DNA from 2 places in the Acinetobacter sp. 25-47-122 genome. Region 2 is predicted to be linked to the other one. Evidence: predicted binding sites of a transcription regulator. Region 2 holds the regulator's gene; the other holds the start of a gene.
What was found. Region 2 encodes PhoB, which activates phosphate uptake and scavenging genes when phosphate is short. Its sites were predicted from a motif close to TGTCATNAANCTGTCATAA; they were not measured.

Region 1: AC1M9P_RS01355 (inorganic phosphate transporter) is a predicted target of PhoB. The motif match lies at 12,893-12,911, and genes of this name have one in related genera.

Annotation. Positions count from the first base shown of each region.
Region 1 covers NZ_JBWYIJ010000001.1:292,373-307,924, forward strand. Annotated here, with positions in the region: gene AC1M9P_RS01310 (carbonic anhydrase) at 1-492, opposite strand, end outside; gene AC1M9P_RS01315 (alpha/beta fold hydrolase) at 814-1,824, shown strand; gene AC1M9P_RS01320 (hypothetical protein) at 1,842-2,843, shown strand; gene AC1M9P_RS01325 (class I SAM-dependent methyltransferase) at 2,872-4,143, opposite strand; gene AC1M9P_RS01330 (TonB-dependent receptor domain-containing protein) at 4,214-6,472, opposite strand; gene nfuA (Fe-S biogenesis protein NfuA) at 6,696-7,334, opposite strand; gene AC1M9P_RS01340 (rhomboid family intramembrane serine protease) at 7,494-8,111, shown strand; gene AC1M9P_RS01345 (ABC transporter substrate-binding protein) at 8,268-9,221, shown strand; gene AC1M9P_RS01350 (hypothetical protein) at 9,381-10,922, shown strand; gene AC1M9P_RS01355 (inorganic phosphate transporter) at 10,997-12,619, opposite strand; gene metH (methionine synthase) at 13,078-15,552, shown strand, end outside.
Region 2 covers NZ_JBWYIJ010000004.1:160,540-176,091, reverse strand. Annotated here, with positions in the region: gene pncB (nicotinate phosphoribosyltransferase) at 1-502, shown strand, start outside; gene AC1M9P_RS05265 (sulfurtransferase) at 608-1,456, shown strand; gene asd (archaetidylserine decarboxylase) at 1,453-2,301, shown strand; gene phoR (phosphate regulon sensor histidine kinase PhoR) at 2,343-3,704, opposite strand; gene phoB (phosphate regulon transcriptional regulator PhoB) at 3,715-4,425, opposite strand; gene AC1M9P_RS05245 (TetR/AcrR family transcriptional regulator) at 4,654-5,340, opposite strand; gene AC1M9P_RS05240 (SDR family NAD(P)-dependent oxidoreductase) at 5,539-6,384, shown strand; gene AC1M9P_RS05235 (MATE family efflux transporter) at 6,436-7,803, opposite strand; gene AC1M9P_RS05230 (methionine aminotransferase) at 7,908-9,071, opposite strand; gene AC1M9P_RS05225 (LysR family transcriptional regulator) at 9,227-10,099, opposite strand; gene AC1M9P_RS05220 (2OG-Fe dioxygenase family protein) at 10,197-10,967, shown strand; gene AC1M9P_RS05215 (LysE family translocator) at 10,971-11,579, shown strand; gene thrH (bifunctional phosphoserine phosphatase/homoserine phosphotransferase ThrH) at 11,592-12,224, shown strand; gene AC1M9P_RS05205 (DUF445 domain-containing protein) at 12,409-13,716, opposite strand; gene AC1M9P_RS05200 (CC0125/CC1285 family lipoprotein) at 13,754-14,308, opposite strand; gene AC1M9P_RS05195 (DUF924 family protein) at 14,344-14,883, opposite strand; gene gshA (glutamate--cysteine ligase) at 15,096-15,552, shown strand, end outside.

The DNA.
Region 1 (15,552 bases), on a different contig from region 2:
AGCAAAAACATTTGAGCGAACCGCGTGTACTGAAAGCTTTTTCAAATCATCTTTTAACTCAGTTTGCATTAAAATTTCGACTGATGGACGTACGCGATTGACAATAGACATCAAATTAACAGATGGCGGTTGTTGAGGATTACGTAATGCTTCAATCGTTGAGTCGATTGCGCCGCAATGTGTATGACCCAATACAATCACTAAAGGACAATTAAAACTTTCGGCTGCAAACTCCACACTTCCAACTTGAGATGGAGCTACGATATTGCCTGCTACACGAATAACAAATAAATCACCTAAGCCCTGATCAAAAACCATTTCAGCTGGAACACGTGAATCAGAACATCCTAATACAATCGCAAATGGCTCTTGAGTTTCAGCCATCTGAGCACGCTCATGATGCGTCAATAATCGTTGATGCTTGGTTTGACCTTCAACAAAACGTTGATTACCAATTTTTAAACGTTCTAAAGCTTCTTGTGCAGTTAGCATCTTGTATCCATGGTTTATCAAGGTTTGAGGTAATTTTAATACTGTGCTTTTTGATTGTCACTGACAAAATTTAAACTCTGTTACAATTTTTGTTAATTGCTAAAAATATCTTCAATTTCTTCAAATCTGATGATTATGATCATTCCTTACTGAAACACTTTAGCAGCTGATTCAGCGCTTAAATTTATGTTTATGAAGTAAAACTTATATAAATCGAGAACCAATTATCACAAAAATAGGATTTATTTTTTTACTTTTAACTACTACTTTATAAAAGTCACTTGATTATAATGTCGCCCTGTTTTAAGGGATTTCACCTGCATGTTTGTTCATCTTCCTTTACCCATATTAAAGCATCAACATTTATTTTCCATTTTACTCGCGTTAATGCTCAGCCTCGGTATCTCATCTACTCGAGCAAATACTGTTGAATTTATCGACTATCAAAAAGTTTTAAATGAAGAACGTGCTTGGTCAGGACTATCCAATAAAACGATTCGCGTCGGAGATGTTGTGTGGTCTTATAGCGAAGGTGGTCCTGCTGATCGACCTGCCTTATTGCTCATTCATGGTATAGGCATGAATCGAGACAGTTGGAATCATGTCGCTCGGAATCTCACACAGCAATATCGTGTCATTATTGTTGACTTGCCTGGAAGTGGACAAACGCTAACGCCTAAGGGATTTGACTTATCACTTCCTCATCTGACTGAACAGTTACGTCGTTTTGCAGAAGCATTACGCATTGAAAACCAGCTTAATCTAGCGGGTCACTCTGTCGGTGGATCAATCGGACTGATGTATGCTGCTAAATATCCTCAAGAAATGAAAAGTTTATTTCTGATCAGTGCCGGTGGATTATTCAGAAGCAACAAAACATTCTTCCTCAATAACCCAATTTATTTAAAGCAGCTTTTAATCTCACAACCTGGAGACTTGAATTATGTTTCTAGGAGAGTCATGCATAAAGCTCCCTTCGTACCCAGTTTAATCAAGAAACAACAAGAGCAAGCACTTATTCAACGCGCGGCGGATACATCTGAGCTGATTCATCAGCTTGTAAAACTCAATCAACAGTACACCGTTGAATCATTTGCTCAATTGTTAAAAAATATTGAGGTTGAAACATTGATTTTGTGGGGAAAACAAGATCAGATAGTAAATGTTGAAGTTGCACATGAATTAGGGACCGCCTTAAAAAAAGCACATCCCCCTATTTTATTAGATCAAATTGGTCATACACCTATCGTAGAAACACCTGATCTTGTGGCGCAACATTACTTAAGTTTTTTAAATAAGATGAACACCGTTAAAACGTCATCATCAAATTAAGGATATTGAGAATTTTCATGGAAAAAAATCCTAAAATCGAACAGTTGATTGAGGCACATTTGGCATTTCTTGATCATGAATTTTCTCAAGACGACACCATTGAAAATGAATTTTTATATTTTTATCAATGGTTTCGAAAACAACCTTTAAAGCAAATTTGGTCTTTCGAGGCGATTAATGCACTGCTTCAAAAACAAATTCTAAATACACCTGCAACTGATTCTCTCGTTCAACAGATTGCGGAACATATTCGATTTGCGTTGGTTCACCCGCTTAATGAAACGACTCAAATCGAAGATATTATCTCGGTTCACACCATTGATCGAATTGCACTTTATATTTCATCTAAAAGTGCTCACCGCCAAGCTCTAATTAAACGTATTGTGAACAATCCCGCATTTTCGAGTATGCTCACCGAGTTAATCCATCATTCAATTCAGGATTATATTGATAATTCAGTGATGAATAAAAAAGTACCCGGTGTCGGCCGCTTTATGAAAATGGGCAAATCAGTTCTTGAAAGTGTCACTGATTCAAATCTTGATGATACGGTCAAACATTATCTTCAAAAAAATATTATCAAGATCAGTCAAATTAGCGAACAAGTGATTAACCAACACTTTGCTGACAATAAGCTATACCACTTCCAAGCCAATCTTTGGCACAAAATAAAGCAAGTCCCACTCTCTGCTGTTAAAAACTATGTAGAGATCAATGATCTACCAAATACTGTGGCAATGGGACATGATATTTGGGACAACCTCCGTCAAACTGAATACCTAAAGCAACAATTACACGATGGTATTTACACGTGGTATTGCCATAATCAAGACCGCTCTTTTGATCAGATCATGCAAGATATCAATATCAACGAAAGCCTTGTTCAAAATGAATTAACTGCTCTACTCTGCCCCGTAATTAAGCATATGATTTCTAGTGAACACCTTAAACAACGTGCACGTGTATATCTTGAAAAATTCTACTATTCTGATCCAGCACTAAGTATTCTCACATCTTAATTAGAAAACCGCTCCTTAGAGCGGTTTATTAGAAATATGTCGTCGGAATTTGAATCTCAATTTGATGCTCACTCAGCCATGAATTGAGACATTCTATTTTACGTAGGTCCTTTGATTTTCTATGCTCGCTTATAGGGTAGATATAATGGCAATTCATCAATAAAAATATACTCTCAACAAGTAGTTTTAAATTTTGCTGAAAACAAGGAAGGTGATGTAACTGTTGAAAAGTTTTAGAACCTTTTCTTAAACTTTCAATAATGGCACTGATCACCTCCTTCGGAGCTTGAATTGGGCCAATTGATGTTTTTAAATTAATATTATCCAATCGCTGATTGTTAAGAATAAGATCTAATCTAATCTTATGTAAAATTCCTAAATGGTCTTCAAAACGGTAATTCACTGATTTTTTTTGAAACAAATCCATACGCTGCTTTGAATCCCGAGCAATATCTTTTAGATACTCTTTTGTATTCGAAATATTCACATCTGATATCAACTGTTGCAAGTCGACTGGAATGCTAAGCGAATCTAAGTTTTCAGTTGGAACTGCACTCCCAATATATGATAGATCAGCTTCGATCTTTAAAATCTCATGTACATCTACACTATAAAGGGGTTGCCAATAATCAGTTAAAAGTTCGTGAGCGAGATAATTGGTATCATTTTTTAATGTATTCACAATTCCTTGTATTTTGTCATATCCAATAAAAGCGCCTCTCCGATTTAATTCACTCACTAGTACTGTAGACAATCCAATACTTTGAGCAGATTGCTGAGAAGTATTTTTATCAACCAAGTTAAAGATTTTTTGAATAGGCTGTAAAGTAGCGGATCCAGGAAAGCACATATAGTGTAAATAGAATAGCCCTTGGTCCTTTAAAGATTTATCTAGAATCTGCCTAATAAAATATTGATTGTGTTCAGAAACCCAAGAATACACTCCATGACAGACAATGAAATCAAACACTTCATTATTATTTTTGTTAAATTTTTCAAAGTCTATATTTAAGAATCTTATATTGCTTAACTGTAAGGATTGAGCAAGCTCTGTAGCTCGTTGTATGTGTTTGTCATTAAAATCCACTCCGACAAACTCAGCGTGCGGATTTGCAATTGCTGCCACAATCAAGTTAAGACCACAACCACAACCTAACTCTAAATATCGAAAATTTTGAGATATATCTGGCGCTATATAACCTTGAAATTGGCTGATTGTACTCAGCCAAATTGGCTGCATCTCTGGATAAAAAAACATAGGATAGATGGTGTCAACCACATAGCCATCAACGCGCTTCATTATTTTCCTTCTAAACTCGACTATTCAAAGCTTGGAGTGAGATTCTCGCTCTCACTCCAAGCACAAGACATTAAAACTTATAATTCAAGGCAAAGCTGTAACGTCGACCATCAAGCACCCAATCATTTCCATCTTTCAGTACATTTTTGTTTGCAACATTATATACACCAGTAGATAGCTGGAATTGGTCACTATACTTATACACAGCTCCAACATCTACAAATGTATAAGCTGGTGTTTTATCTCCATCGGTATCACCCACTGTTTTGCCACGATAATTCAATTGAGTCCATAAATACAATTGATCACTAAAGTCCCAATCTAAGCCTGCATTAAACATATGTTTAGGCAAATTATTCAATGGTTTACCTTCATACTGTCCAGATTTTTGCTCACTATCTGTGAATGTATAAGAGTGTCTATATTTTAAGTAATCTGTGATGTTGTAATCTGTGGTCAGTTCAAGTCCTCTAATTTCGGCCTTATCAATGTTATAGTTGAGTGTATAACCATTTGCGTTATATGGCAGATTAGGGTTGGACTGATAAAAAGCACTACTATCAACGAAATCATTAATTTCAGATTGAGTGTAAGGCGGCTCACCGTCATTTTTTGGGGGAAGTCGACTACCATCTAAACGACCAGATCGAGTAATTTTATCGTTAAAGTCAGTTTGATAGACCATAAGACTTGCAGATAAACCCAATTCAGGATGAGTGAATGCAAAACCTGTTTCATACGTTAAACTGGTTTCTGGCTTTAAATTTGGGTTTGGCATAATTGCCCCGCCCATTGAGTTCAGCATGTAATCTGGAGAAGAGTTACGTAAGCTTGGCGCTTTATAACCTGAGATTACCCCTCCTTTTAAAGTCACGTTGTCTGTAGCTTTATAAACTGCATATGCCTTTGGACTGAAATTATCACCAAAAAACTCATTTTCATCGAAACGACCGCTTAAGGTTAGTGCTAACTTATCACTGACATTCCAAGTATCTTCTGCAAAAATAGACCATTGATATCGATCCATTTTAGTGACTTTACCAGCCATCGCTGCATTTTGGTTACTTGTACCATCTTCAAGATTTTCTTTTAAATATCGCCCACCAATGGTCAGACTATGATCTTCGAAAAAGTAGGTTCCTTGTGTATTGGCTGTGATAGTCTCAAATAAAATCCCCCCTGGATTTTGAACTTTACCCACAGTACGCCCTGTAATTGCATTATTTTTATCTTTATCATATTGCAAGTAAGAAGTGAGTTTTAGATTGTCGTACTCGCCATCATGAGTAAGGCTAAAATTATTTTTTTCTAATTCTGAGTAAGTCCCTGTATTCGGTACGACATCTGAACGATAGATTAGTTCACCATCATCATTACGATTATTCGTATTATATGCTGGATAATAATTTCCATTAGATAGAACGAAATCTTTACCATCAATATCAACTTTAGGACCCGTTACTGAAACATACTGGGTATAACTTTTACCTGGGTTGTGTGTACGCTCTTGTTGAGTTCTTACATATTCAGCAGTGAGTGTGTTTTTTTCATCTGGTGTAAAAACAAACTTTGTACCTAGATTTGTTTTTTGAAAATCTGGTTCACTCTCACCTGTTTCGGCTGTATTTTTTTGTAATGAACTTTCTTCAATCGTTTGAAGACCAGCTGTAACTTGGACCGAAAGAAGCTTATCAATTAATGGTGCATTTACATACAAGCTGGTATTGGTTGCGTCGTTGTTAACGTCATTCGATTTACTAGCTTTGATATATTCTGTTCGAATACTTGCAGTCAAACGATCTTGATGCTTTTTAGTAATGATATTAATTACACCACCCATTGCATCAGAACCATATAGAGAGGATGACGGGCCTCGAATCACTTCAATACGTTCAATTGATTCTATTGGCGGTAAGAAATTTACTGATGCTCCTTGAACCCCCCCATTAGTTGTTAAAAGACTACCATCATTCATTGGACGTCCATCTACTAAAAATAAGGTATAAGCTGATCCCATACCCCGAATGGAGATCGTCTGGTTCGTTCCACCGCCTTGTACAAATACACCTGGAACATTTTTCAATGCATCAGTTACATCACTATAAGATTTTTTTTCTAATTCTTCGGCAGTAATCACTGAAATCGTAGCAGCAGCATCCGCTATATTTTGCTCATAACCACTCGCTGAAGTTACGACAATTGTTTTTAACTTAGTTGTATCTTGTTTTGCATTAGTATCTTGATCAATTTGCTCTTGTGCAAAACTTGAAACCGACATGGTGGTTAAGACAGCAAACGCTAACTTAGATTTTAAAAATGTCTTTTGCATTGTGTAATTACCAAAGAATGTGTGGAGAGATCTTGTTCGAATTGTGTCGCATTGTAACAAATGATAATCACTTTGCAATAGATTATGATAACTATTCTCATTTATAGTTTTGTTTTTACATTTCAATTTTATTGATATTACTCATTTTATTCAGTTTTCAATAAAAAAAAGCCCCCTTTTAATGGGAGCTTTTCAAATCTGCTTTTGTAAATTTAAATGCGACTTATTTCATATAAGCGCCGTCAGATTGACTGTGGTCTGTTTGATCCACGACACGTTGTAACTCTGGAATATGCTGTTTTAGCGTAACTTCAACACCTTGTTTAAGTGTCACATCAATCGCTGAACACCCTTGACAGCCACCACCAAATTTCAAGACCGCTGTTAAACCATGCTCAGCATCTTCAACCACTTCAACCAATGCACAGCTTCCACCATGCCCTGCTAAACCAGGGTTAATTTCTGACTGTAATACATAGGTTATACGTTCTTCAATCGATGCATCTGGACCTACACGTGGCACTTTCGAGTTAGGTGCACGGAAAGTCAACTGACCACCAAAGCGATCTTTGTTGTAATCAATCACTGCATCCAATAAGTATGGGATTGATGGTGTATCAATATATGCAGCAAATTTTGGATATTCTTGTTTATAGTCGGTTGGAACGACTTCATCTGGTGCACTATATGCCATGCAGCATTCAGCACGTGGTGTACCCGGATGTTCTACGAAAACACGTACCGCGATACCAGGAGTATTTTGCTTTTCTAAAAGTTCAAACAAATACTCTTGCGCAGTTGGTGTAATTAATAAATTTGGAATTTCTTCAGCAACTGCAGTGCTGGTGTTCTCAGTCGACATAACAATTTTTCCTCAAGCTGAAGACTCTATTTTAACTGAAGATCGGGGGTAATATTTAAAATTCAACTAAATTTGTCAGAATTATTATATTAATAACAATTAAATTTAAAAAAATGGCATGATGAACAGAATTAAAGCAATTTACTCAATCTTATCCATATGCTTGATTTACCTTTTAATCATACTGTCACCATCGTTTTAATTACGGTTGCCATTTCACTGGTTGCATTTTCCAATCAAAATATTATGAATCGTTTGATTTTTTGGCCTCCAGCCATGCAGAAAGGTCAATACGATCGATTTATCACGCATGGTTTTATACATGCAGATGGAACACATCTACTGTTCAATATGATCACACTCTTTTTCTTTGGAAGTGTAATTGAGAGTTTTTATCGACAATACTTATATGAACTCGGATTTGTTCTGTTCTATTTAGGCGGTTTAATCGCGGCAATTATTCCAAGCTATTTAAAACATAAAAATGATCACCGCTGGGCAAGTCTAGGTGCCTCTGGAGCAGTATCAGCAGTCTTGTTTGCTTATATTTTATTTCAACCATGGAAACTGATATTTGTCTTCTTTATTCCAGTTCCAGCCATTATTTTTGCCGTGCTTTATGTTGCTTATAGTATTTGGTCAGGTAAACGTGGAAACAGTAACATCAACCACAGTGCACATTTATGGGGTGCAGCCTACGGTGTCGTGGTTACGATATTGATTGAACCTCAAATTATTCCACATTTCTTCAGCAAGTTGTTTCAACTACCGCTCTAATTCTTTGATCATTGCGGGGGCTTAAAACACTCCGCACAAATACCCTTAAATTCAAAGTTGATGCTGGTAAATAAATCAAAAACACAAATTCAACAATGATAATGATTATCATTTATATATTCATGTTAAGCTTTTATCAAACCTCGAGGTATTGATATGACTTACATTAAACTTCCATTGGCACTCATTCTTTCATTCAGCGCCTTTGTTTCATATGCTCAACCTGTTCAATTCACTTATCAAGATCAAACTATTCAACTTCAAAATACGCCACAGAAGCTGGCTGTTTACGAACTATCCGCGTTGGATACACTGAATGCTTTGGGTATTCAAGCATCAATCGTACCCGAAACTACTTTTGTTGGTGCTTTGAAAAAATTTAATGACAAACAATATGTAAAAGCTGGATCTTTATTTGAACCCAACCAAACCTTATTAAAAGAACAAAAGCCAGATCTCATCATTGTCGGCGGGCGTTCTGCTGCAAAATTAAATGAGGTCAAAAAAATTGCACCTGCAATCAACCTCTGGCCTGATACTCAAAACTTCAATCAAGACCTGAAAAATCGCACACTTTTTTTAGCAAAAATGTTTAATAAGGAACAACTCGCACAATCTAAATTAGATCATGTCTATGCCCTTCAAGCACAACTTAAACAACTCACTAAAGGCAAATCCGGCCTGATGCTTTTTGCCATGGGTGATAATTTTATACCGCATGCAAAGAATGAAAGATTTGGATTTGCCTATGATATTTCTGGCTTAAAGTCAGTGGTGCCGTCTGCAGCACCTCAAGCCTCAAGTGCTCGACCTGCTCCAAACTCACCAGAAGCGCTTGCTGCCGCGCAACGCAATTTAGAGCGTCTAGCACATGCAATAAAACAAAATCCTGATTTCATCATTGTGTTAGACCGTGGTGCTGTAAACACGCAAAACTATGCTGCGAAACAACATATTCAATCACATCCATTACTCAAGAATAGTCAAGCAGTCAAAGAGAATCGTGTCATCTTTGTTGATGCCGATGCCTGGTATTTAACGGGCGCTGGCTTAGATAACACTGCATTTATGTTAGAAGAATTGATCAATGGTATAAAAAATACTAAATAATTGATTTTGTTTATAAAGGAAGTCTTCGGCTTCCTTTTTTTAGAAATATCTCGTAATAATTCAATCAATATCTGGTAATTAATGCCACCTAGATCATTAATTTTGTCAGGATAATGTAGGCATCCGCGAATTTATTCATTTTTTTTTGAGATTTTTTGCATGTCTAATCAACCTGATGGTTTACAATTTTCCTCTAACACGTCCTCTAAACCCAGCAGTTCAAAATCAGGCCAACGCATCGTCAGTGCGGCATTACAACAGATTCAGCCAGAATACGCTGATGCAGTTATCAATGAAAAGAATTGGCGAAAATCCTATCCGATTCATTTTAAACGGTTGGTAGAATGTGGGCTCTCATCACCTGAAGCTGCGCTGCGCATCGCTCAAGATGGACTTCAACAAGCTTATGAAGAGTTTAGTTTTCAACGTGATCAACATACACATGCATTGAATGAAGTGATGAATCTTAAATCAAAAGATTTAAATACCTACACACTTCAAGGAAACTCTAATGCTGAGCCACAATGGTTTGTACCTTATCAGGGTAAAAATTTAGAAGGTCAAGCCCTACTCGACCAAATTCAACTTTGGTTAGACCGAGGTATTATAGAAGCATCACATGCACAGGCACTACAAGCGTGTGTGCAGCATCCAGAGTGGTTTGACCTTTCAGATCGAACAATGGTGCTGTTTGGTGCAGCTTCTGAAGCAGGACCTTTACCTTGGCTGGCGAAATGGAAAGCCAATATCGTGGCGCTTGATTTAAATCATGAGCGAGTATGGACAAAGATTTTGAATACTGTTCTGCAAGGCAATGCGACCTTATACGCTCCAAGTGTCGAATCAATAGATTCATCTGCATCTATACGTGAAGCTGCAGAGCGTTTAGGCGTTAACTTATTAACAGATACCCCTGAGATTGCACATTGGCTCACCCAGTTTGATCGAGACTTAGATCTTGCCGCGATTGCGTATTTAGATGGCGAAAAGCACGTTCGTGTTTCTATGGCGATGGATGCCATTATGCAACATGTCAGCCAACAAAAATCCAATACCAGTTTAATGTATATGTGTACGCCCACTGACGTCTACGCTGTACCACAGGAAGTTATTCAAGGTGGATTAGATAAGTTTAAATCACGCTCTAAACTTGAAAATATTCTGTCCAAGAGTATTTCGACTGTCTCTCGTGATTATTTTTTCAAACAAAATGAAGAACGCTTATTCCAATGTCATGATAAACAGTATGGGATCTGCGACTGTCTTGTGGTTGAACAAGGTCCAAATTATGCGTTGGCGAAAAGGATTCAACAATGGCGCGCTACGTTAGCACGGTCACAAGGTCAACGTGTCAGCATTAATATTGCTCCATCGACCACTACACATTCGGTAACCAAAAACCCATTATTAAAAGCTGCTTTCAATGGTGCCAATTTGTTTGATGTTGAAGCATTTGAACCCGCGACGACCAATGCGATTATGGCTGCGTTGTGGATTCATGATTTGAGAAACCCACAGTCGGTTGCCAATCCTGACATCGCCCTCAATCATCCATTAGACTTAATCATGCATGGTGCTAATCATGGTGGATTATGGCGTGTAGCATATCTCGCACGCACCGCCCTACCATTTGCCGCATTATATGGTTTTGCTGAGGAAAAACTCCCCTTGAAAAAACTTTGGTCTAAATTCCAAAAATAAGCGTCATAAACAATTGATCATAAAAAAAGCGCTGATTGTTCAGCGCTTTTTTAGTCTTTAAGTATTGAATTCCATCAGGTGAACTGAAGGAACAACCAGAATAAACCACCTGATAAACAGATTGTTGCTGGCAGTGTGAAAATCCACGCTGATAAGATTGTGCGAACCATTTGGAAGTTTAAGCCCGACTTATTCGCAACCATCGTACCTGCTACAGCAGAGTTTAAAACGTGTGTTGTTGACACTGGCATACCAAAGCCATCAGCAGCAGCAATCGTTGACATTGCAACTAACTCTGCAGACATCCCCTGACCATAAGTCATGTGTTGTTTACCAATACGCTCACCAACGGTAACAACAATACGTTTCCAGCCTACCATCGTCCCTAGACCTAATGCCAATGCAGTCGCAACTTTCACCCATGTTGGAATGTATTGAAGGAATGAATCTAAGTTATCACGGTAGTTGTCCACTGTTTTTTCTTGCGCTTCAGTCATGGCAGGTAAAGCTTCTGCTTTATCTAAACGCTTGAATGCAGTCGTGCTGAGGTACATATCATTACGGAATTCAGCCACTTGATCTTCAGGAACATCTTTAATGGATGTGTAGCTTCCTACTTTTTCACCTAAATGATCCGTTAAACTTGCCAAAGCTGGTACAACTTCAGGCGTGATTTCTTTGGTTTGGATATATGACGTGATAATTTCACGCGCTTTTTCATCTGGAATATCTTGGTGATTTGGATAAATCAAATCAGCAGTTTGAGCAGATAACTGACCAAACGTTTGGATATGTTGTTGATCTAGACTCTTGTTTAAAGAGTATGCCAATGGCACGATCCCGATCAGAATCAACATAATCAGACCCATACCTTTTTGACCATCATTTGAGCCGTGTGCAAAACTTACACCGGTACACGTGAAAATCAAAATGGCACGAATAAGTGGCGGCGGCGGTTTATTCCCTTCTGGTGGTTGGAATAATTCCACTTGTTTCTTAAAGATTTTTTTAACCAATAAGAACAATACAGCCGCAAATGCAAAACCGATTAATGGTGAGAATAAAAGTGCTTTACCCACTTTCATCACCTGTTCCATGTCTACACCTGACGCACCATTACCTGCGTTTAAGATGTAGTTCATGATGCCCACACCTAAAATCGAACCGATCAGTGTATGAGAGCTAGAAGCAGGGATACCGAGGAACCAAGTTCCTAAGTTCCATACGATTGCGGCAATCAACATGGCAAAGACCATGGCAAAACCAGCACCTGAACCGACGTTCATAATCAATTCAACAGGCAATAGCGCGATAATACCGTAGGCAACTGCACCACTTGCGACCATTACGCCAAGGAAGTTACAGAAGCCTGCCCACATTACAGCGACAGGTGCAGATAAAGCGTTGGTATAAATAACTGTTGCCACAGCATTTGCCGTGTCATGGAAACCGTTAACGAACTCGAAACCCAATGCGATAAACAATGCCGTGGCCAACATGATCACAGCATAAAGATTTAAAGCAGGCACATGAGATAAATCAGCAGCCAACTGAAAACCAATGTAAATCAAGGTTGAAACAATCAGTGTAAGGAACACTGGCATAAAGAATTTCGGCGTTGGCACGTGAACATTCGTCGACTGCATAGGCGTTGACGATTGTGCTGAATCTGAAACTGGAGTTTGATTAGAATTCATGCAAGCAGAGAAAGAGGATAAATATCCCCTCTATTGTTCAATTTAATTATTACAATTATATGACAAAGAGCTGTCATATAAGTCATCCAAATGACACTTATTTAAGAAAATTAAACTTTAAAAACAACCAATATTCAAAATTTAACAATAATAATCAAATAGTTAATACAAAACCCTCGTCTTTAATCTTTATTTCAATCGGTAATTAAATAGATGAAATAAAGATGACATCACTGTCACATTTGTTACAACGGCAGTTATTATTACATTAGATTATGACAACATGATGAAATATAGTCAGTTTCAGTTTTGATAGATTGATCATCGTAGTTGATGGATGAAATTCATCCTTAATTTTTTGGGAATAGGTTCATAAATTTTTATTTATCAGAAAAGTGGACGTAACTCTGCTAAAATATTGCACCATTATTTGTGCAGATTTTTGTGAGAGTCATTTGATGTCTACCCTCGCCACCTTAAAAGCGCTTCTTGCCAAACGTATCCTGATTATTGATGGTGCAATGGGTACCATGATCCAACGCCACAAATTGGAAGAAGCTGATTACCGTGGTGAACGTTTTGAGGATTGGGCCTACGACCTTAAGGGTAATAACGACTTATTGGTTCTAACTCAGCCACAGATTATTCAAGGCATTCATGAAGCTTATCTTGAAGCTGGTGCAGATATTATTGAAACCAACTCGTTCAATGGAACGCGTGTTTCAATGTCTGACTACCATATGGAAGATTTGGTTCCTGAGATTAACCGTGAAGCAGCTCGAATTGCCAAAGAAGCATGTAAAAAATACTCAACACCTGAAAAGCCACGTTTTGTCGCAGGCGTATTAGGACCAACGTCACGTACCACTTCAATTTCACCAAATGTAAATGATCCGGCATTCCGTAACATCACCTTTGATGAGTTAAAAGTTAACTACATTGAAGCGACTAAGGCATTGATTGAAGGTGGTGCAGACATCATCTTGATTGAAACGGTCTTCGATACCCTAAATGCCAAAGCTGCGATCTTTGCAGTGAAAGAAGTGTTTAAAGAAATTGGTTACGAACTGCCAATTATGATTTCGGGCACCATTACCGATGCATCTGGGCGTACACTCACAGGTCAAACCGCAGAAGCATTCTGGAACTCAATGCGCCATGCAGAGCCTTTATCGATTGGCTTTAACTGTGCACTGGGTGCAGATGCGATGCGTCCACACGTCAAAACCGTGTCTGACGTTGCGGATACTTTTGTTTCAGCGCATCCAAACGCAGGCTTACCAAATGCCTTCGGTGGTTATGATGAAACTCCTGAAGAAACTGCAGCATTTATTAAAGAATTTGCTGAAAGTGGCTTAATTAACATTACGGGTGGTTGTTGTGGTACGACGCCGGATCATATTCGTGCGATTGCGCAAGCAGTTGAAGGTATTGCACCGCGTCAAATCCCTGAAATTGAACCTGCATGTCGTTTAAGTGGTTTAGAGCCATTTAACATTACTAAAGATTCATTGTTTGTGAACGTCGGTGAACGTACCAACGTGACAGGTTCTAAAAAATTCTTACGCCTGATTAAAGAAGGTAACTTCACTGAAGCTTTAGATGTTGCTCGCCAACAAGTTGAAGCCGGTGCGCAAATCATCGACATCAACATGGATGAAGGGATGCTGGATTCGCAAGAAGCGATGGTGCATTTCCTGAATCTGATCGCATCTGAGCCTGATATTTCACGTGTGCCAATCATGCTTGACTCTTCTAAATGGGAGATCATTGAAGCAGGTTTGAAATGCGTCCAAGGTAAAGCGGTTGTAAACTCAATTTCCTTAAAAGAAGGTTATGACGAGTTTGTAGAACGTGCTCGCCTCTGCCGTCAGTACGGTGCGGCAGTCATTGTCATGGCGTTTGATGAAAATGGTCAAGCGGATACAGCTGAACGTAAAAAGGAAATCTGTAAGCGCTCTTACGATGTCTTAGTCAACGAAGTGGGTTTCCCATCTGAAGATATTATTTTTGACCCGAACGTGTTTGCGGTCGCAACAGGTATTGAAGAACACAACAACTACGGTGTGGACTTCATTGAAGCAACAGGTTGGATTAAGCAAAACCTGCCAAATGCCATGGTGTCAGGCGGGATCTCAAACGTATCGTTCTCATTCCGTGGTAATGAGCCTGTTCGTGAAGCGATCCATGCGGTGTTCTTGTATCACGGCATTCAACAAGGCTTAACCATGGGGATCGTCAACGCAGGTCAGCTTGCAATTTATGATGATATCGATGCTGAGCTAAAAGAAGCTGTTGAAGATGTGGTACTGAACCGTAACCAAGGCGCAAGCGGTCAAGAAGCGACTGAAAAATTACTCGCTGTTGCGGAAAAATATCGTGGTCAAGCGGGTGCGCAAAAGGCTGAAGAAAACCTTGAATGGCGCAATGAACCTGTAGAAAAACGTCTTGAATACGCGTTAGTTAAAGGTATTACGACTTATATCGATGAAGATACTGAAGAAGCACGTTTAAAATCAGCTCGTCCACTTGATGTGATCGAAGGTCCACTCATGGCAGGGATGAACGTGGTGGGTGACCTGTTCGGTGCCGGCAAAATGTTCTTACCACAAGTGGTGAAATCTGCACGTGTGATGAAACAAGCCGTGGCTTGGTTGAACCCATTTATTGAAGCAGAAAAAACCCAAGGCGAAGCCAAAGGTAAAATCTTGCTTGCTACTGTTAAAGGCGACGTACACGACATCGGTAAAAACATCGTGGGTGTGGTACTTGGCTGTAACGGTTATGACATCGTTGACCTTGGCGTGATGGTACCGTGTGAGAAAATTCTACAAACTGCGATTGATGAGAAAGTTGATATCATCGGTTTGTCAGGTTTGATTACACCATCACTCGATGAAATGGTCTTTGTTGCGAAAGAAATGCAACGTAAA
Region 2 (15,552 bases):
TCGCTTACGTGATTTCCAAAAAGCTGCACTTGAAACTTGGGTGCAGGAATATCGCGGAGATTTAGGCATTGCACTGACAGATGTTGTTGGTATGGATGCATTCCTAAGAGACTTTGATTTGTATTTTGCCAAATTGTTTGATGGTCTACGACATGACAGTGGTGATCCATATACGTGGGGCGATAAAGCCTACGCACATTATAAAAAATTAAAAATTGACAGCAAAACTAAAATGCTCACTTTCAGTGATGGTCTAAACTTAGAGAAGGCATGGGATTTGCATCAATATTTTAAAGATCGTTTCCAAGTCAGTTTCGGGATTGGTACTAACCTCACCAATGATATGGGACAAACTGCTTTGAATATTGTTTTAAAGTTAGTCGAGTGCAATGGTCAATCAGTAGCTAAACTCTCTGATAGTCCAGGAAAAACCATGACTGATAATGATACCTTCCTCGCATATTTGCGTCAGGTATTTGATGTTGAGTCTCCTCAAGCATAATTTCCCTTTTCTGATTTTTTGCTAATACCATGCAAAAAATCAGAATAATTTTGAAAAAGTCTTGTGCTAAGATTTGAACAAGGCCAATAGAACTATTCAATAAATATGACCACTAACGCTTTTGATTTCGGGCTGCTCATTGAAGCAGAACAACTTGTTCCTCATTTAGGAAGTGAAAAGTTACGTATTGTTGATTTGACCCGAAGTTCGGTCTATGAGCAATTACATATTCCGCATGCTATACATCTGAAGCCAAAATTTTTAGTGCGCCAAGAGGAACAAGCTACGGGTTTATTGCCTGATGATGAAGGGCTTCAGCAGCTAGTACAGATATTAAACATATCACCTGAGCATCATGTCGTGGTCTATGATGATGAAGGTGGGGCATGGGCTGGTCGACTGATCTGGAATCTACACTGTATGGGTTTTTATAACACCAGTTTATTAAATGGTGGTATTCATGCATGGTTAGGCGCCAACTATCCTACTTCTTCAGAAGTTGAAGAGGTTCAGCCAGTCACATGTCTTTTTCAAGTTAAGACATCCAATGTTGATCAACACCGTATTGATTATTCAACTTTAATAAAAAAAATTGAAAATAAAACTTGCCAAGTATGGGACTGCCGAACGGCTGAGGAGTATACCGGGCAACGTCTCGCGGCACGTCGTGGTGGACATATTCCAACGGCTAGACATTTTGAGTGGAGTACTGCACTTAATCGTCAAAATCATTTAAAATTGCACCCCTTAGAACGCACGCAACAACGTTTAGAACAATTGGGCTTTCAATTTGATCAGCCAGTCGTCGTATATTGTCAGTCTCATCACCGTTCAGGTTTAGCTTACATTATTGGTCGATTACTGGGTTGGGATATCCAAGCTTATGATGGTGCGTGGAGCGAGTGGGGCAACCGCCTCGACAGTCCAATCATTACTGGAGAGTCACCTGAGTGAGTCTGACAAATTTAAAAAAGAAACTATTTATTCAAGCGCAGCAAATCGTCCCGCAACAAAAACTCAGCCGTTTGGTAGGTAAAGTCGCAGCCAGTGAAAACCCAGTATTAAAGAATGTTGTCATTCAAGCATTTAAAGCAAAATATGGCATTGATATGTCAATTGCTGAGCAACAAAATGCCTTGAAATTTAAATCCTTTAATGAGTTTTTCACTCGCTCTTTGAAAACAGGCGTTCGTTCAATTGATCCTAATCCTAAAAGTGTCGTGTCACCTGCAGACGGTGCAATTTCACAATTGGGTAAAATCAATGAGGGCGATATTTTTCAGGCAAAAGGTCAAAGCTTTTCAGTTGAAAAGTTAATTGGTGATCCTCAATTGGCAGCACCATTCAAAAATGGTGAATTTGCAACAGTGTACTTATCACCGCGTGATTATCATCGTGTGCATATGCCTTATTCTGGTACATTGACTGAAACTTTATATATTCCAGGTGAATTATTTTCAGTCAACCAAACTACAGCTGAAAATATTCCGGGTTTGTTTGCACGTAATGAACGAATGGTATGTTTATTCGATACTGATGTTGGTCGTATGGCTGTTGTTTTAGTTGGCGCAATGATTGTTGCTGGAATTGAAACTGTTGCGACAGGTAAAGTAAAACCAACGGGTCGCTTAGAGCTGAACCATCATGCGATGAAACTTGAAAAAGGTGATGAGCTCGGACGTTTTTATTTGGGTTCAACGGCTGTAGTTTTGTTTGAGAAAGATAAAATGCAATGGGACCAAGCATTTAAGGCGAACTCAACTGTAGTAATGGGTGAAGCGTTAGGTCATCTTATTTGAGTGTATCTTCTGACTAAAAAAAGCGCCTTAGGCGCTTTTTTTTATTCGTGCATTTTATACAAGCGTTCTTTGGGAAACACGGCAATAAATGTAGAGCCTTCGTTTTCTTTCGACTCGATTTCAATATGTGCGCCATGTTGCATAAGTACGTGCTTAACGATGGCAAGGCCTAAACCAGTACCACCTGTTTGACGACTGCGTGCACTATCCACACGATAAAAACGCTCAGTTAAACGCGGTAAGTGTTTTGGATCAATTCCAATACCAGTATCCTGAACAGAAAAATAGCCACGTTCCCCATCATCATGCCAGCCGATGGTGATGGTGCCACCTTTCGGGGTGTACTTTATGGCATTGGTAATTAAGTTACTAAACGCACTCGCCAATTCCATATCTGAACCAATTAAGTCACAGTGGCTGTCTATATCAAGGTTAAGTGTATGACCATAATCAATATTGTAAGCTTGCGCATCATCGAAAAGATGGTTCATTAAACTTGGCATTTCGATAATTTGATTTTTCGCAATTTGTTTTTCATTTTCTAAACGAGACAAAAGCAAAAGATCATTGACCAATGCATTCATGCGTTTAGTTTGCGATTGCATTTGCTCAAAGGCACGTTTCCAGCGCGGATTGATATCTTCTTGATCTGTGAATGTTTCGATATACCCACTTAACACTGTGAGTGGTGTTCTTAATTCATGTGAAATATTATCAACAAAATCTGAACGCATTTGCTCGAGATTTTTCATACGGGTAATGTCGTGCGCAACTAAGAGGCGACTTTCATTGCCAAAGCGAGTCAGTTTGATTTGCGCATACTTATTATCATGATTCACCAATTTAATTTTTACACCATCTGGTGCTTGATGGGTATTATGAAAATATTCAATAAAATCAGGTTGGCGAATAATCGTGAGCAGGTTGCGGCCACGATCAACAGCTTGAATGCCAAATAACTTTTCCGCAGCAGGATTCCACCATTCGATTTGATGGGAATCATCCGTAAGAATAATCGCCTCTGATAAAGCCACAAGAGAAGATTGGGTCCGATCGATCAGTCCAACCATTTCAGACTGTACAATACGTTCTTGGCGTTGAGACCGATATACATTGAACAGTAATGCCCCCCAGATTCCATTTAAATTTGGTGGTACATCGTAAGGACGATTCGAAATCCAATCATTGACTAAATATAATGAGCGTAATTGGATACCAAAAAATATGAGACAGGCAATGCCTAAGCATATCCAAAGATAGCCAATCCCTAACCCGATACAGCCCGCAATAATCAGTAGAAATACCAGTAAACGTAAGTCTTGCTTGGCAAAAGTCCATAAACTGCTATATAGAAACTTTTGATGTTCACGTGCCAATTCTGGGACGGGGTAGGGTTCGTACATAAAATCTAAATTAACCTAAAGCAACATCAGCTCGTGTTGAAAAACGATAGCCAGTACCACGCACAGTTTGAACATAACGGTCTGCACCATAAGGTTCGAGCACTTTACGTAAGCGACGGATATGGACGTCGATGGTTCTGTCTTCAATATACACATTTCCACCCCATACCTGATCAAGTAATTGAGCACGGGTATAGGCACGTTCTGGATGAGTCATAAAGAATGCCAATAGACGATATTCTGTTGGCCCCATATCAAGAATATTTTGATTATAGCTGACACGTTGGCTTACTGGGTCAAGAATTAAGCCATTTGCATCAATGGTTTTTTCGCCATTTAACGCATTTGCACGTCTTAACACCGCTTTAATACGGGATACCAACTCACGTGTTGAAAATGGTTTCGTCATATAGTCATCTGCACCAGCATCAAGACCTTGAACTTTATGGTCTTCTTCGCCACGCGCAGTCAACATAATGACTGGAATTTCTGAAAGTGTTTCATCACGCTTAAGGCGACGACACAAATCTACGCCACTCACGCCACCCGGTAACATCCAGTCGAGTAGGATAAGCGCTGGACGTTGATCAACAATCATTTGATGTGCTTGTTTCGCATCTTCTGCTTCCAAGCATTGAAAGCCTGCCATATCTAAAGAAGTATGGATCATTTCCCGAATTGGGAGCTCGTCGTCGACAATTAAAATGTAGTCATCTTTCACAACGCAATATCCTATGATGAACGGTGAACCGTTTTATATTTATGACAGGCTTATTACAAAGATTAATTATGACAGTATCATTGCAAGATGGAAATCGAAGTTAAATATAGCAATGTTTTGTGACAATTAAGCTGATATTTTGTCTCATTGATATTCATTAATCATGAATTAAATCAATATCTTAAATTTACTTACGATTTGTCACAATTTCTTCATCTTAATTTGATGCTACTTTTTCATTAGATCATTCAATAGGGCGAGAAAAACAGTTTTACATGCCTGAACGACCTCAGCACGTGGAAATTTAAAACCACCCACCACCCAGCGAACAGCAACTTGAGTGACATAGCCATTTAGACCAGTTGCAATCAAGGAGATCTCTTTTTCAGTGAGATGGGTATGTGGCATCATCAATGTGACAAAGGCATGAATCATTCGGTCGAAACGGCCCATTGTTTCTTGAATGGTTGCATGATTATGAAGTTCTTGGACGAGCATTGCATCAATATAAATAATCCGAGCGGTACGCGGATCATCTTCTAAAAAACTAAAGAATGCATTTAGACCTGCATCAATCATGTTTAGAGGCTCAGGAGAGGCTTTCATAATAGCTTGCATTAATGTTTGTTGAAGCTTCTCAATCAGTTCTAAAAAGATCGTTTGGAATAAGTTTTCACTTTTCTTAAAAGATTCATAAAAGTAACGTTCAGTTAATTTCGCTTGTGTGCAAATATCTTTAACGGTTACTGAGAAAAAACCATGAGTTCCATATGCTTCAATACCCGCTTCAATAAGTTTCTCACGACGCGCTTGTTTGCGCTCAGTTAAGGACATCCCTTTAAATTGACGCTCTTTTGCAGGAGGCTTTTCAATCGCTTGCTCGTGTTCTGATGGAGTGAGGTTCTCTGGGTTCATAGCAATTCGAGTCTTTTTATAAAAGTGTTATGCTGCGGTCAGTATAGATTACCGATCAGCTAAAGATACTAAATTGGCCTATAGTAACAATAAAAATGGTCGATAGTTACATTGACAATAATAATTGTCAAAATTATAGTGAACATGAATGACCCAGATCAACGCTGTGGTGCATAAAAATCAAAAAAAGGATTCACAATGAAAAATTTTAAAAACAAAGTGGCTGCAATCACAGGTGCAGGTTCTGGTATTGGTCAACAACTTGCGGTGTTACTGGCTAAGCAAGGTTGTCATTTGTCTTTAAGTGACGTAAATGAAAAGGGCTTAGCAGAAACTGTTGAACTGACGAAGAATGCAAATGTACGAGTCACAACCAAGAAAGTAGATGTTGCGAATCGTGACGAAGTTAAAGCATGGGCGGCTGAAACTGTACAGAATCATGGTTCAGTGAACATGATTTTCAACAATGCTGGGGTGGCATTGGGTTCGACCGTTGAAGGCGCAACATACGAAGAGTTGGAATGGATTGTTAACATTAACTTTTGGGGTGTCGTGTACGGCACCAAAGAATTCTTACCATATATTAAGAAAACAGGTGATGGACACATTATCAACATTTCAAGTCTATTCGGTTTAACTGCGCAACCAACTCAGTCTGCTTATAATGCAACTAAATTTGCTGTACGTGGTTTCACTGAATCTCTTCGTCAAGAGCTAGATATTGAAAATGTGGGTGTGAGCGCGCTTTGCGTACATCCAGGTGGCATTCGTACCAATATTGCGAAAGCTGCAAAAATGAATGACAGTTTAAAATCTTTGGGCATGAATCCACAGAAATCTGCACAGACATTCGATAAATTATTACGTTGTCCACCTGAAGAAGCAGCGCGTCAAATTCTAGAAGCAGTGCAAAAAGATCGCCGTCGTTTACTGATTGGTAACGATGCGAAAGTGATTGATTTAATGCAACGTGTGATGCCAACGGGCTATCAAAAAGTGACTGCATTTGCGACTAAAATGAGTAAACGTTTCGATTCTAAATAATCGTTAAAAAAACCCGCGTCATGCGGGTTTTTTATTTTCTTGATTTTTAATTTAAATCAGTACTTGAACAGTTTTCTTTTTCCAAACAAATTGATAATACAAACCTTGCATCACACATAAGCAAACGAAAGCCAAAGCATAAGCGTACCAGATTCCCGTCAGCCCCCACCATGCGCTAAATAGATAAGCTGCTGGGAGTTCAATACAGAGTATGGCTACAATATTGATGATCATTGGCATAGTCACAGTGCCACTTGCACGCATAATTGAGGCGAAAATAGCACTCGCGCCAAAAAATAAAATTGACCACAGCACAATAAACAATAATTGTTGCCCGAGTATCACAACTTTTTCATCTGTAATAAATAATGCCATGAGATATTTTGAGAACAAATAAGCCAAGATTACGAGCCCGCCTGTAAAGACAAAATTCATCCTCAGTGCTGTTTTAGTTACACGTGATAAAGAATCCGCTTTACCTGCACCGATCGCTTGGGCCCCAAAAATAGAGGCAGCAATTGCGATAGACAGAGCAGGGAATTGGATGTAGTTCAAAACCTGATTAACTGCGCCATAAGCAGCTGTTGCTTCTGATCCATAGCGATTGACCAAGCCGACAATGACTAATCCTGCCACAGAGGTCGTGACCATTTGAATGCCTGTAGGAACACCAAGCCTGAGAATAATTTTGCTCAGTTCAGGATTGTGGCGTACATGTTTACACATTGCTAAATCTGGACGTAATGGATGATTTTTTTTATTTAAATAAACGTACAGAAAAATAAGGACGGCCAGATAACCCACAATCGTAGCGATGGCGGGTGCAATGATACCCAATTGAGGAAATCCAAAATATCCAGCGATGAGAACAGGAGTAATAAAGAGCCCAATTAGACTGGTCATTCCCAAAGCGATGAGAGGTGTAATGCTATCACCGACACCACGTAAGATAGAGGTATAAATAATATAGATAAAGAGGAGTGGACTACCTGCTAACATCCATTGAACATAAGGCAAAGATAAATGCATGACACTTGGGTCTGTGCCCAAGGCCTCAAGAATGTGGCGTGCAGATAGAACACCTAAAATGGCAATAATCGTCCCGCCGATCAATGTCATAAAAATAGTAGAGCCGACAACTGCTCGAACTTTTTCTAAATTTTGTGCTCCCCACGCTTGACCAACTAATACCGTCGAGCCAGCCGAAAGCCCAATTACAAAAGCCAAGAGACAGAACAAAATAGGGAAGAAGACTGAAACAGCAGCAATTGCTTGGACGCCCATCATTTGCCCGACGAAGATCGTATTAATTGTGCCTGATAAATTTTGCAGGATATTGGTTGCAATCAGCGGAACTAAAAAAACTAAAAAAACTTTCCAGAAACCAGGTTCATCAATCGGCCGTAAGGTTCTCGCCATATATAAGTCTTATCCATTATTATTTTCTATATCAACGGATTGACCTTAGCACCTTATCATTCAAATTGCTTTAGTAATAAAGTAATCCGTTGCATCTCTTTTCGTTATTGTGATTGAACCTTCGTTAAAATTTCTCCTGCAAGATGCAAGGTTTCTTCTTGTTTTGCAAAACAGACTCGAATGAGCTTCAGATCTTGAGGTGGCTGTTGATAAAACACTGATATAGGAATCGCTACCAGTTTGTGTTGTTCTGCAAGATATTGGCACATTTCTATATCTGTGAGCTCAGGTCTTAGTGTACTGAAATCTAAATTTTGAAAATAAGTTCCTGGTGACGGCAGATATTGAAATTTTGAATGTTGAATTCCATGGATGAATAAGTCACGTTTAGCTTGATAAAAATTGGGGAGATCTAAAATATGTTCAGGATGTTGTTCGATGAATTGATTAAGCGCGACTTGAATCGGATGGACACCACAGAAATTGGCAAATTGATAAATTTGACGAAATACTTTCATCAGTGCCTGAGGTGCAACGCAATATCCAGTTTTCCAACCAGTAACATGAAACGTTTTTCCGAATGAACCAATCACAAAACTACGATCTCGAAGTTCAGGAAAACTAAGCGCAGAATAATGTTGTTGACCATCAAACACTAAATGTTCATAGACCTCGTCAGAAAGTACACAAATGTTTTTATCCTGAATCAACTCGATCAGTTGTTGCCAATCTTGCTTGGACCAAATTGCACCTGAGGGATTATGTGGTGTATTTACAATGATTAATCGCGTTCGTTCATTTATTCGATCTTTCACCACATTCCAGTCAACATGGAAGTCTGGATGTACCAAGTTGATATGGATCGCTTGCGCCCCAGCGAGTTTCACTGCAGGTGCATAACTATCATAAGCAGGATCGAAAATAATTACTTCATCTCCAGCATTTACAACAGCTTGAATCGCACACAAAATTGCAGTCGTTGCACCAGGTGTAATGGTGATTTCGCTGATCGGGTCTAAATCGACTTGGTCTCGTTGGCAGAATTGGGCTGCAATTTTTTGTCTTAAACTCAGCAGACCGTCACCAGGTGGATATTGGTTATAGCCTTGTTGTGTGGCTTGAGCTAAAGCTGCAATTAATTCAGGAGGAGGTGGAAAATCAGGAAAACCTTGAGAAAGATTTAACGCGTTCAACTTTTGGGCGAGTGCTGACATCACGCTAAAAATAGTGACACCTAAGTCTGGTAATTTAGATTCAATTTTAATCATGCTGGATAGTAATATTTAGCCCGTTTCTTCGTAGTTTAGCAGTTGAAATGCCTGCACTAAATACAAATATCTGCGACATATTCGTTTTAATTTTCATAAGATTCTAATGATCTTCAATTAAGTTTAAAACCTTAGATGATCTATGTGATCTCATGTTAAAAATGATTGATCTGACTTTGCTTCATTTCATTTTTTAACCAATTTAAAAAAATAATCTTCCGAGGATCTTCAATAAATCTAGTATGGGACAGTAGATAATAGGCAGAACCATCCTGAAGAATTGGTGTTATTTTTTTTACAGACTTGAGCTCTAATTCTTTTTCAATCATGTAGATAGAAATGATCGTCTTTCCTAGGCCAGCCAAGCAGCCTTCTAAACATAAGTAAAAATGCTCTAATTCTATTTTGGAATGTTTCTTCAAAATATCTTTGAGTTCATCCAATTGGTGTAATTTTTTTGAAAAATAAGGGCGTGATTTAGAAATTAACAATTCTTTGGTTTTAGGGTGGTGAGATGCTTGGACTGCCACAATATATTCATCGCCAATTTTCTCACTAAACAGATGCGATCCCCATTCAAAATCATTTCTTCGTATTGCGATATCGATATTATCTTTTTCAAAGTCGACTACACCACCACCTGTGAGCAAAACCACTTCAAAATCATGTCCAAGTTTTTTAAATTCAACAAGTCGTGGAATTAACCACTTCATCGAAATGGTTGGTTCACAGGACAGTACCAATTGTTTGTTTTCAGTTTTATTTTGAGTTAGTCCAATTAAACAATCATCCAATTGATTGAAAATATTCTGAGCGCAATGAAAAAGAGTTTCTCCTTCTTTGGTGAGTATCAAGGTTTTATTTCGCCGTTCAAATAATGTGATATTTAATATTTCTTCGAGATTGTAAATTTGCTTACTGACGGCACTTTGCGTAACAAATAATTTCTTTGCTGCAATCGTGACACTGCTGTATTTAGCGACAAAATAAAAAAACTTCAGTGAATTCAAAGATATTTTCTCTATCATTCCAAAAACTCATATATTTTTAGTCGATTTTATTGATTTTATTTTTTTAACTTTTGTTCAAAATGAAGATTACCAAAAGCAAAATAAAGCTAATACAATGGAAAATATATTAAAATTCAGTCCATTTAACAAGCAGCATCTCGATGAATACACATATTCAAAAGAGATAATCAAAAAGGGTTATGCGTTTATTGATTTAAATACATTCCAAGAAATACAGAAAAATAATAATTTTCACGATGTTAATGAGCAAGATGTCAGTGATTTTATAGACAGTTGGAACGCTCTAGATTTAGATCAATTTATGTCGGATAAAGGTAAATATCGAACAAGAAAACATGCAACTTTTACTATTAATGATAAGCATAAAATTTTACTGAAAAATTCTTATATTCCTCATTTTCAGACGATTGAATACAACACTTTGAATGGTGGAATTGCGAGATATTTTTCAGAGATTGATAAAAATACAATTGAAAATCCAATTTTTAGAAATTTACTACAATTCGCATATCTCACCTTTTCAGAAATTGAAACTGAAAATTGGTTTATCGAAGCGCATCAATTTCGCATTGAAGCAAAATTTAACGATAGTGGTAAGCCAACCCCTGAAGGGATACATCGCGATGGGGTGGATTTCGTTTTAATGGCCATGATCAACCGTCAAAATGTTCAGGGTGGAATGACCCGAATTTATGACTTAAATAAGAATTTGAAAGCAGAATTTATGCTTGAAAATTTTTTAGATATCGCACTTGTGGATGATCATCAGGTCTATCACAGCGTAACGGAAATCAAAGTCAATGATTTTACGTTGGGTGATATTGGATTAAGAGATGTATTAGTGATCACGTTTAAAAAGGCATAATGAATGGGTGAGTTTATAGCAGTTATTCTCATCACCATACTTGCTGTTGTGAGTCCTGGTGCTGATTTCGCTATCGTGACAAAAAACAGTTACTTATATGGTAGAAGGATAGGTGTTCTCACTTCACTGGGAATCTCTTTAGGTGTGTTGATTCATGTGACTTATACGCTCATTGCTGTCGCATTTGTCATGGCGTATACACCTCAAATTCTAAATATTGTGAAGTATATTGGAGCGATCTATCTCATCTATATCGGTTATAAAACTTTTGTACAAAGTTCGGTTGTCGAGACGTCATCAACTGCTGCAATTAATCCTTTTCAAGCAGTGAAATATGGCTTTTTCACCAATGCACTTAATCCTAAAACGACTTTATTTGTGATTAGTACATACACTCAAATCATCAGTGTGAGTACGCCTAAAGCGATTCTGGTCGGTTATGGGCTATTTATGTCTTTTGCTCATTTTTTATGGTTTGGATTGGTGGCTTTGCTTTTTTCATCGATTGTTTTAAGACAGAAAATGTTAGCTAAGCAAGTACAGATTAACAGAGTGATTGGGACTGTATTATGTCTGCTAGGGATAGCACTTCTGTTTGCTAAATTTCAGTAATAGGGTAGCAATATGAAAAAGATGGCTTTTATCGACATGGAAGGTGTTCTTGTCCCTGAAATATGGAAACACTTTTCAAATGTATACAATATCCCAGAGTTGGCGATTACAACTCGAGAAGTCGCAGACTATAAGTCTCTGATGGAATTTAGAATTAATTTACTGAAAGAAAATAAAATTCCTTTAAAACAATTAATCAATGACATTAAAGAACTGGATGTTATTCCAGATGCTAAGGAGTTTTTAGAATATTTGCAAAAGGCTGAAAATTTTGAAGTTAAAATTATTTCAGATTGCTTTTATGAGTTTTTATTTCCCTTTTTTGAAAAATTAAATCTTCCTGTTAAAAATACATATTGTCATCACTTAGAGATTGGACCAGATGGATTTATAGAAAATGTTCTATATACTCGAGATAAAGGGAAACATGAAATTATTGTAAAGTTCCAAAAAGAAAACGTTTCAATGACCAATAGTATTGCGATCGGTGATGCATTTAATGATTTTTCGATGTTGCATTTAGTTGATTATGGTTTTTTATTTCAACCTTCAGAAGAAGTGAGAAAGAACTCTCCAGCTTATTTTTGTAAAGTAGACTCTTATCAAGATATTATTTCACATTTAAATCGTAAAAAAGTGATATAACTTCATAATATTATTGTAGTTTATATAAGATAAAGCAGAGAAATGACTCTAGTGAGAGCTTAGTTATTTGAATGACTAAGAATAATAAATACAGCCCATTCATGCAGAAATGGGCTTTTTTATGAGGTCAATTCACAATGAATTAAATTTTAGTCAGCGACCAAATTTAAATTTCATTTCTAAGTTAAATCAAAAATTCAACTGCTGCTCGGATGATCCCTAATACCAAACCGATAAATGCACCAACGACAACACCGTTGACGCGGATCATATGTAGGTCACCACCCACTTCACTTTCAATCTTATCAATCATTTCTCGTGAGTCCCATTCGTGAATGCGTTCACTGATAAATAAAATGACTTTTTCGCTGTATTGATCACTGAGATTGACTGCCATTGAACTCATTTTTTCATTTAATAATTGGCGTAATGCAGGATTGGAAATGATGTTTTGACCGACTTGTTGAATCGCAACACGTAAATTTTCAGCTATACCTGAATCTGCTTTCTCCAAATCTTCACGAATGGCGTTGCACAGAATGACGACGGCACCAGTAATAAAATTTAAAACTTGAGGACTATCTAACAATGCATTTTTAGTTTCATTTAATTTAAGACTCGCCTGACTTTCAGGATTTGCCAGTTCAGTCATTAAATGCTGTGCAATACTCTCTATTTTTTGACGCCATGGGTGCTCTGGATCTGCCAACATTGACTCGACACGCTCTATTAAAGAGTCAATCGTTCTTTGTTGAACATCGATACCGATCCAACTTGCGCCTTTGGCTAAACGCCACACTCCGAGTTCTTTAAATAGGGTGCGGGTTAGCTCCCGAGTTTGTTCAGGATGTGAAGTCACCCAACCGTGCGCAACATCGAGACCACGTTGTAAAACATCTTGGTGGAAGTCATTTTCTAATACGGCACGAATCATTTCACTGGCCAGGGTATTGATTTGAGTGTTCTTTACCCATTGCACACTGTTAGTTTGAATAAACCTACCGACTTGTTCTTGTCCAACAAACTCAAAAACTTTAGGCACTGTCTGTTGAATCACTTGAGTCACTTGACGATTGTTATCTGGATTGGCTAGCCATTGTCCTACTGCCAAACTCACATCTGTTTGACTCAAGCTTTTTGCCACAATTTGTGGCGATAGGAAGTTTTCTTGAACAAAACGTCCCATGGATTCTGCAATACGCGCTTTGTTACGTGGAATAATTTCGGTGTGATCTTTTAAAAACTTAGGAATAGGGATACGACCGAATGGGTTCCGAAACAAAACCGTAATGGCATACCAATCTGCTAAACCACCAACCACACCTGCTTCAGCAGACAACATTAAAATATGAATAAGCCAAACATATTCTGGAAAAATTTTGGCAGCCACCATGAGCGATATCCAAGCCAATACAGCGACAACCAGTGCGATCATGGCAAATCGTTTGCTTCGATCCAGACTAGGGGTAGTCATTGTTGGTGATGCACTCATGCATAATTCCTATGTAAGCTGTTGTATTAATATTATTTTATTGTGATAGAGAAGGCTGTGTTTGTACAGGCAGTACGTCGCCTGTAGCACTTAAACCATATTTAGACCCTAAGGCCTGTAAAATTAAACGTGCATCAAAAGCATCTTGAGGTGCTGTTTTTTGATCTTTAAAACAGGTGATGGTATAGGCTACTTGAACTGGCTCTAAACTGACCACCTGTGGCACATCATAAAAAGGATCAAAGAACATAGGATGTCTACGATATCCATAACCATACGGGTAAGGATTGGAATAAACCACAGCTTGACGAGGTGGTTGTTGTGTGCGATTGCTTGGATCATCTTGGACTTTAAAAAAATGAAAGCCCTGTTTGACCGTTGTTTGTGCAGCTTTAAGTAAGGTTATTTCTTCAGCTGTACCATAGCTCATGTTGGATGAGCCTTGAAAACTAATACGATACGTTGATTGGTTCAAGGGAATAGTTGCGAATTGCCCAAGCTGATCAAATGTAGGCGGTTTACTTGGCGTCGTGACACAACCAGACAGCAGGATCATGCCAGATAATCCCAAAATCATGCATAAGTTCTTCATTTCGCTCTCCTGAAGTCTGTTGTATCAATATCAATTTAGAAGCTACTGTTTGGCTGTTTTAAAAATTCTATTTCCTCAGGTGTAGAGAGACGATTTAAAATTTCATTACGATGAGGATAGCGACCGAAACGTTCAATGATGACTTGATGCTTCTTCTCAAAGTCTAAATTTACAGGGTTGCCTAATGCCTCAAACAGACGAAGTGCTTGAGTGTGAATGATTTTTGATTCGCTATGCATGAAAGGCATATATAAGAAGCTACGTTGTTCAGGTTCCAGTTCGAGATCTAAGCCAAGACGAACCGCTTCTTGAGCTAGCCCAAGTGCTAATGGATCTTGGGCAAAAGATTCAGGTTTGCCACGATAAACATTACGGGAAAATTGATCCAAGACAATGATTTCTGCTAAGCGTCCTAAAGCAGTTTCCCGCCATGTCCATAGTTCGCCTGCGGCAGCTTGTTGGATGGTGTGACCAAATTGCGCTTGAATAAGTTGATCGAAAGCATCGCTTTTCGCAAACCAATGCGGTTGAGTTTCAGCACTGAACCAAAAATCTATAACGTTGTGATAATTCATATTCTTTACAGTTTGTTAGCATTTATTCTGCAATAAAATCACAAATTTCAGATGTCTTAAAGACTAAGATTGTGTTAAAAATTTGCCAAAATAAAAGGTTTATCCAACTGAAATGTATATGCAAACTGCATTTGCGAATATAAATCACGGTATACTTGATATAAATCAATAATTTTTTATCTCAGTCGTTCTTCTAGATAAGCGAGTAAGTAATGAGTCAACCCGAAGCGCTCTCTGAAACAATTTTACCAAATTGGGTGGATTCGACGGTGTTTAAAGGTATGTTACGAGGCATTGAGCGCGAAAGCCTAAGGATGCAAAGTGATGGCTTTATCTCCCAGAAAGATCATCCTAAGGGTTTAGGCTCTGCGTTAACTCATCCTCATATTACGACAGATTATTCTGAAGCCTTACTTGAGTTTATTACCCCTCCTCAATCTTCAATTTCTGAAGCATTAAGCTACTTAGAAGATATTCATGCTTTCACCCATCGACACCTAGAAGATGGTGAAAAGCTATGGCCAATGTCGATGCCATGTATGTTGGATGATGAAGAAGAAAGCATTCGTCTTGCGCAATATGGCTCATCCAATATCGGTAAATTCAAAACTTTATACCGCCGTGGTTTAGGTGTACGTTATGGTCGTCGTATGCAGACGATTTCAGGTG